Regions from separate parts of the Planococcus shenhongbingii genome, predicted to be linked through region 2. Evidence: a T-box and tRNA genes for the amino acid it is inferred to sense, from the RefSeq annotation. Region 2 holds a T-box; the other holds one or more tRNA genes.

Region 1 (3,381 bases), 1.7 Mb from region 2:
TGGGATACTACCCTGGTTGTATTGAAATTCTAACCCGCACCCCTGATCGGGGTGGGAGACAGTGTCAGGCGGGCAGTTTGACTGGGGCGGTCGCCTCCTAAAGAGTAACGGAGGCGCCCAAAGGTTCCCTCAGAATGGTTGGAAATCATTCGCAGAGTGTAAAGGCACAAGGGAGCTTGACTGCGAGACGGACAGGTCGAGCAGGGTCGAAAGACGGGCTTAGTGATCCGGTGGTTCCGCATGGAAGGGCCATCGCTCAACGGATAAAAGCTACCCCGGGGATAACAGGCTTATCTCCCCCAAGAGTCCACATCGACGGGGAGGTTTGGCACCTCGATGTCGGCTCATCGCATCCTGGGGCTGTAGTCGGTCCCAAGGGTTGGGCTGTTCGCCCATTAAAGCGGTACGCGAGCTGGGTTCAGAACGTCGTGAGACAGTTCGGTCCCTATCCGTCGCGGGCGCAGGAAATTTGAGAGGAGCTGTCCTTAGTACGAGAGGACCGGGATGGACACACCGCTGGTGTACCAGTTGTTCCGCCAGGGGCATCGCTGGGTAGCTATGTGTGGCCGGGATAAGTGCTGAAAGCATCTAAGCACGAAGCCCCCCTCAAGATGAGATTTCCCATTGCGCAAGCAAGTAAGATCCCTCAAAGACGATGAGGTAGATAGGTTCGGGGTGGAAGCGCGGCGACGCGTGCAGCTGACGAATACTAATCGATCGAGGACTTAACCAAACTGTTTGTTCAATGTCGCATATCCGGTTTTGAAGGCGCAAGTAAAAAGTTTTTTCAAAAAAAGCTTGATATACTTTATATTATTGGTATAATAAAACTTGTCTTTCAAAACAAAATTAGTCTGGTGATGATGGCAAAGAGGCCACACCCGTTCCCATCCCGAACACGGCAGTTAAGCTCTTTTGCGCCAATGGTAGTTGGGGGTTTCCCCCTGCGAGAGTAGGACGTTGCCAGGCTGATCAATATTATTCCGAAGTAGCTCAGTGGTAGAGCACCGCACTGTTAATGCGATGGTCGTAGGTTCGAATCCTACCTTCGGAGCCATTCTTTTGGAGAGCTGTCCGAGTGGCCGAAGGAGCATGATTGGAAATCATGTAGGCGGGCAACCGTCTCAAGGGTTCGAATCCCTTGCTCTCCGCCAGTAGATAACTTCAATAATCAAGGCCCCTTGGTCAAGCGGTTAAGACACCGCCCTTTCACGGCGGTAACACGGGTTCGAATCCCGTAGGGGTCACCAACACTTTAATTACCTGGAGGATTAGCTCAGCTGGGAGAGCATCTGCCTTACAAGCAGAGGGTCGGCGGTTCGATCCCGTCATCCTCCACCATTTCCTAAATACATAACTTCAACAAGGCGTTAAAAATTTTCTTCTATATAATATAATGGCCATTGAAGAAGTAGACGGAAAGAAAATCATCACCTATATTATTGTCGCGGGTAGAGCAAATCGCTGAACGAAGACAGCGATTAACACCGAAGCAGCCGAAGGCGATGCAGGTGTCCATTACGAAACGCGCGTAAGAGAAACAAAGTATCACCTATATTATTGTCGCGGGGTAGAGCAGTTCGGTAGCTCGTCGGGCTCATAACCCGGAGGTCGCAGGTTCAAATCCTGCCCCCGCAACCAAAATGGTCCCGTGGTGTAGCGGTTAACATGCCTGCCTGTCACGCAGGAGATCGCCGGTTCGATCCCGGTCGGGACCGCCATTTTTACATAACAAAATGGGTCAGTAGCTCAGTTGGTAGAGCATTAGATTGAAGCTCTAAGTGTCGGCGGTTCGATTCCGTCCTGACCCACCATTTTTTTATATCTCCATGCCGGAGTAGCTCAACTGGTAGAGCAACTGACTTGTAATCAGTAGGTTGAGGGTTCAAGTCCTTTCTCCGGCACCACTAGGTGGGGTAGCGAAGTGGCTAAACGCGGCGGACTGTAAATCCGCTCCTTCGGGTTCGGCAGTTCGAATCTGCCCCCCACCACCAGTTTTATAGGGGCATAGTTTAACGGTAGAACAGAGGTCTCCAAAACCTCCGATGTGGGTTCGATTCCTACTGCCCCTGCCAATTTTTAAATTATATGATGGCGGTCGTGGCGAAGTGGTTAACGCACCGGATTGTGATTCCGGCACTCGGGGGTTCAATTCCCCTCGTCCGCCCCATGTTTTTTATTTTAATGAATGATTTATATACTAATGATAATATGGCGGTCGTGGCGAAGTGGTTAACGCACCGGATTGTGATTCCGGCATTCGGGGGTTCAATTCCCCTCGTCCGCCCCATCCAGTTATTGGGGTATAGCCAAGCGGTAAGGCAACGGGTTTTGATCCCGTCATGCCCTGGTTCGAATCCAGGTACCCCAGCTTTTGCGGAAGTAGTTCAGTGGTAGAACGCCACCTTGCCAAGGTGGAGGTCGCGGGTTCGACCCCCGTCTTCCGCTCCAACATTTTTGGCGGCATAGCCAAGTGGTAAGGCATGGGTCTGCAACACCCTTATCACCGGTTCGAGTCCGGTTGCCGCCTCCATAATAATTTGCCGGCGTGGCGGAATTGGCAGACGCGCGGGACTCAAAATCCCGTTCCTTCACGGGAGTGTCGGTTCGACCCCGACCGCCGGTATCTTTTAAAAGGACCTGCCTGTCCTTTATAAGCCCCCAGTTTTGATTAACTTCAAAACTGGGGGCTTTTTTGTGCTTTCTTTCTTTAGCAAAGAACTTTGCATCTTTTATTATAAATGATATTGTTATTAATATTCAGACAATTCATAGGGATGGAGGAGATGCTATGACTTATAAGTTGATTAAGAACGGGCATTTAATTGATGGAACGGGGAATCAGGTATTTCATGAAGCAGCGATACTTTTAAACGGCAACCGTATAGAAGTTATAGGAAAGCTTTCAGAAATGAAAATTCCTGAAGAAGGTATAGAGGAAATTGATGCACAAGGCGGTTATATTCTTCCAGGATTGATTGATACACATGTGCATATCGCTATGCAGATAAAAGATATACGCGAAACTTTAAAGACACCGTTCGCCTTAAAATTTTATGAAGCAATCGGCTATATGAAAAACACTCTTAATGCTGGAGTGACTACTGTCCGTGATGCAGGATTTGCGGATTTTGGCATTAAACAAGCAGTAGAAAACAGGTTGGTTGCGGGTCCTCGGATGCAGCTGAGCATTAATCCTCTAACAATTACAGGTGGACATGGAGACTCCTGGATGAGATCGGGGCTGGACATTACCGCTAAAAGCTATCCGGGAATGCCAGAAGGGATTTGTGACGGCCCCGAACAGGTGAGGCAAAGAGTTAGGGAAATGCTCAGAGCGGGTGCTGAAGTAATTAAAGTACATGCGACAGGAGGAGTGAT
Region 2 (3,381 bases):
CCCTTCAAGGTTTCCTTCAAGTTGAGATTTTAAGTACTCATCCATTTTCTTAGAAAGCTCAGTATCTCCACCAAGCATTTCAAGAGTCACTTCTGTAACGCCAAGCTCTTTCAAACCAGTTTCCCAGTATTTTTTAGCTTCTTCCGCATTAAACTCGTTCATTTTTCCGTTAACTTCACGGAAATCTTTTTTCTCTTCGTCAAAACTGAATTCAGTTGGTACTAAGAAGTCAGCTGGAAGTGATCCGTTAGCTAATACTACATCAACTAAATCTTGTTTGTTGTAAGCCAAAGAAATCGCTTTACGGATATTTTCGTTTGCTAATGGCGTTTTTTCTCCATTGCGTTCTTGGTTGAATTTTAAGTAGAATACAGTCGGCTCTAATTCTCTAACAGCTTCTGGATTGTCAGCATGTTGCATAGCGTACTCACCAGAAAGACCAGCGCGGTCTTTTTCGCCTGAATCATAAAGATTAAGCCCAGTACCTGCCTCTTTAACTACGTCCACGTTAACTTTATCAAGTTTAACTGTCTCTGCATCCCAGTACTCTGGATTTTTTTCCATTGACCATGTCAGGCCTGTGCCGTCCCAGTTAGTCAATACAAATGGTCCGTTGTAAAGAAGGTTGTCAGAATTGGAAGCGTAAGCTTTTCCTTTTTCAGTGACGAAAGCTTCTTTTTGTGGAAGGAATGTTCCAAAAGCCATTAATGACATAAAGTAAGGGACCGGACGCTCAAGTGTTACCACTAGAGTTTTTTCATCCTTCGCTTCTACACCAAGTTCAGCTTTGTCCATTTTACCTTCTGCAATAGCTGCAGCATTTTTGATTGTGCCAGCCATCATGTAAGGGCCGTAAGGTGATCCAGTAGCTGGATCCACAGCACGCTGCCAAGAAAATACGAAATCTTGGGCTGTAACTGGGGTACCATCTGACCAGTTAGCATCACGCAATTTAAAAGTGTAAGTTAATCCGTCTTCGCTGATTTCAGGTTCGCTTTCAGCCATAGCCGGTTCTGCAATGTTTTCTTGGTTCAAGCGGTACAAACCTTCGTTTACGTTATTCATAATGTTGAAAGCTACCGCGTCTTCAGCAAGTGCTGAATCCATTGTTGGAATTTCAGCGGTTTCCATTAAATTCAACTCTTGTACTGAATCTAAATCCCCTGATGCTTTTTCATCAGTTTTTTCTGTGTTGCCGTCTGTTTCTGATGGTTCAGTTGTAGTTTCTCCCCCGCCGCCACATGCCGCTAGGAAGGCACTAAGAACTAAAACCAGGCCTAATAGCCAAAATAACTTGCTGTTTTTCACTTACGTGACCCCCTTAAATTTTCTGAAAAATTGGTACACTGTTAATTATACATAATCTTTTTTAGTTGTACAGCACTTTTTTTTGACTAGTTACAACATTGTAACAACGATATGTCATTAATATTACATAAAATAGCATGAATATTGGTTTTATAAGGATTTTTTAACAATTTTTTTATTTTTAATTTTGATTTTTTTTATTATTTCTTCTACAATAAACTAAGAACAGAGGTGCAAAAATGAAAATAACTATTCTTGGTATAATTATTATCCAAGTTTTAATTTTTTTGACGATGGTATTGCGGAGTGAAGCTTTCTCTCTTTTGTCCTATATAAACAATTCTTTTATCTATGGCGGAGTTCTGTTTTTTATCGGCTTATGGGTTTTTGTTATACGGACTGGAGTATTTGATATATTTACAATGAGCATGAGAAAAGTCTTTAAGGGCAAATCTACCTTAGAAGATGACGAAATGCGTGCGCCTTCTGAACTTTTTGCTGTATCTAGCACTCCTCTCTTGATCATTGGCGGCGTCACTTTACTGGCTATGGGAATTTCACTTTTTATCTACCAGCTATAAATCTTGCATATAAAAACTTTTTTGTATTATAATAAACAAATAGAAAATGAGCGATGAAAAAGAAGAGTAAATGCTGTTCCTTCTATAATAGAGAGTCTGTGGTTGGTGAAAACAGATGTTGGGCAGTATTGAATGGGCTTTTGAGCTGAACCGGTGAACTTGAAAGTAGCCGTTTCCGTGATCTTCACGTTATGAAGAAGAGTGGCCGGTGACGGCAACTAGGGTGGTACCGCGGAAAAACACATCATTCGTCCCTTTTTTAGGGATGTGTGCTGTGTTTTTTATATTGAGGAGGAATTTGGATGAAAAAAATCTTTTCTGGTGTACAACCTACCGGTACCGTTACTTTAGGAAATTATATCGGCGCATTTAAGCAATTTACGGACCTGCAGGATGAATTTGAATGCATTTTTTGCATCGTGGACCAGCATGCCATCACCATGCCGCAAGACCGGCTGGAGTTGAGAAAAAACATTAAAGCTCTTGCAGCTTTATATCTTGCTGTCGGCATTGATCCGGAGAAAGTCACTCTCTTCATACAATCGGAAGTTCCGGCACATGCCCAAGCCGGTTGGATGCTGCAATGCATTTCTACTATCGGTGAACTCGAGCGCATGACACAGTACAAAGATAAGTCTGCAAAAAGCACTTCGGTTTCATCCGGGCTTCTGACTTATCCGCCTTTGATGGCTGCAGACATTCTCCTTTACCAAACGGATGTGGTACCCGTTGGAGATGACCAAAAGCAGCATATTGAACTGACGCGTGATTTGGCGGAACGTTTCAATAAGCGTTTTAATGAAGTATTGAAGATTCCGGAAATCCGTGTTCCGAAAAATGGCGCCCGCATTATGTCGCTTCAAGATCCGACGAAAAAAATGAGCAAATCGGATACCAATAAAAAAGCGATTGTCACGTTGCTCGATGATTTAAAGACCATCGAAAAGAAAATTAAAAGTGCTGTCACGGATTCAGAAGGCATAGTAAAATTTGATCCTATAAACAAACCCGGTATTTCCAATTTGTTGACTATCGAAGCCGCTCTTTCCGATGTAAGCATTGAGTCCCTTGTCTCTAAATATGAAGGGGCTGGCTATGGAGACTTTAAAGCATCTGTCGCAAAAGCAGTAACCGATCATCTTGCTCCCATTCAAGAACGTTACCAGGAACTTTTGAATTCAGAAGAACTTGACCGAATTTTGGATGAAGGCGCTGAAAAAGCTAATCATTTAGCGAATAAGACGTTGAAGAAAATGGAAAATGCGATGGGCTTAGGCCGTAAGCGAAAATAAAGAAAAGGCTACAGTTATTGTAGCCTTTTCTTTTTGGTTTTTAGAATGAATTTTCAAAAGCTATCTAAACTTTTTTTGTCATTGCTTCCCAGAAATATAAGCCCATTTATAACCATAATCCCCACCGAACGGATGCGTTACAATATCATTGACATATGGTTTTTGCAGCACCATCGCACCCCGCTGATAAATAGGCGCAA

What was found. A T-box is a leader RNA that pairs with one kind of tRNA and senses whether it is charged. The one in region 2 lies ahead of trpS (tryptophan--tRNA ligase), so its partner is inferred to be a tRNA-Trp.
Region 1: it encodes a tRNA-Trp, which carries the amino acid that the T-box ahead of trpS (tryptophan--tRNA ligase) is inferred to sense. The anticodon was not compared.

What each region holds. Positions count from the first base shown of each region.
Region 1 covers NZ_CP129235.1:1,120,556-1,123,936, forward strand. The annotation lists rRNA gene QWY16_RS05475 (23S ribosomal RNA) at 1-733, shown strand, start outside; rRNA gene rrf (5S ribosomal RNA) at 854-969, shown strand; tRNA gene QWY16_RS05485 (tRNA-Asn) at 983-1,057, shown strand; tRNA gene QWY16_RS05490 (tRNA-Ser) at 1,065-1,154, shown strand; tRNA gene QWY16_RS05495 (tRNA-Glu) at 1,176-1,250, shown strand; tRNA gene QWY16_RS05500 (tRNA-Val) at 1,266-1,341, shown strand; tRNA gene QWY16_RS05505 (tRNA-Met) at 1,565-1,641, shown strand; tRNA gene QWY16_RS05510 (tRNA-Asp) at 1,646-1,721, shown strand; tRNA gene QWY16_RS05515 (tRNA-Phe) at 1,739-1,814, shown strand; tRNA gene QWY16_RS05520 (tRNA-Thr) at 1,832-1,907, shown strand; tRNA gene QWY16_RS05525 (tRNA-Tyr) at 1,911-1,994, shown strand; tRNA gene QWY16_RS05530 (tRNA-Trp) at 2,002-2,075, shown strand; tRNA gene QWY16_RS05535 (tRNA-His) at 2,095-2,170, shown strand; tRNA gene QWY16_RS05540 (tRNA-His) at 2,215-2,290, shown strand; tRNA gene QWY16_RS05545 (tRNA-Gln) at 2,300-2,371, shown strand; tRNA gene QWY16_RS05550 (tRNA-Gly) at 2,377-2,451, shown strand; tRNA gene QWY16_RS05555 (tRNA-Cys) at 2,460-2,533, shown strand; tRNA gene QWY16_RS05560 (tRNA-Leu) at 2,543-2,626, shown strand; gene QWY16_RS05565 (metal-dependent hydrolase family protein) at 2,792-3,381, shown strand, end outside.
Region 2 covers NZ_CP129235.1:2,788,601-2,791,981, forward strand. The annotation lists gene QWY16_RS13800 (peptide ABC transporter substrate-binding protein) at 1-1,308, opposite strand, end outside; gene QWY16_RS13805 (DUF3899 domain-containing protein) at 1,548-1,889, shown strand; T-box leader at 1,934-2,148, shown strand; gene trpS (tryptophan--tRNA ligase) at 2,192-3,181, shown strand; gene QWY16_RS13815 (peptide ABC transporter substrate-binding protein) at 3,260-3,381, opposite strand, start outside.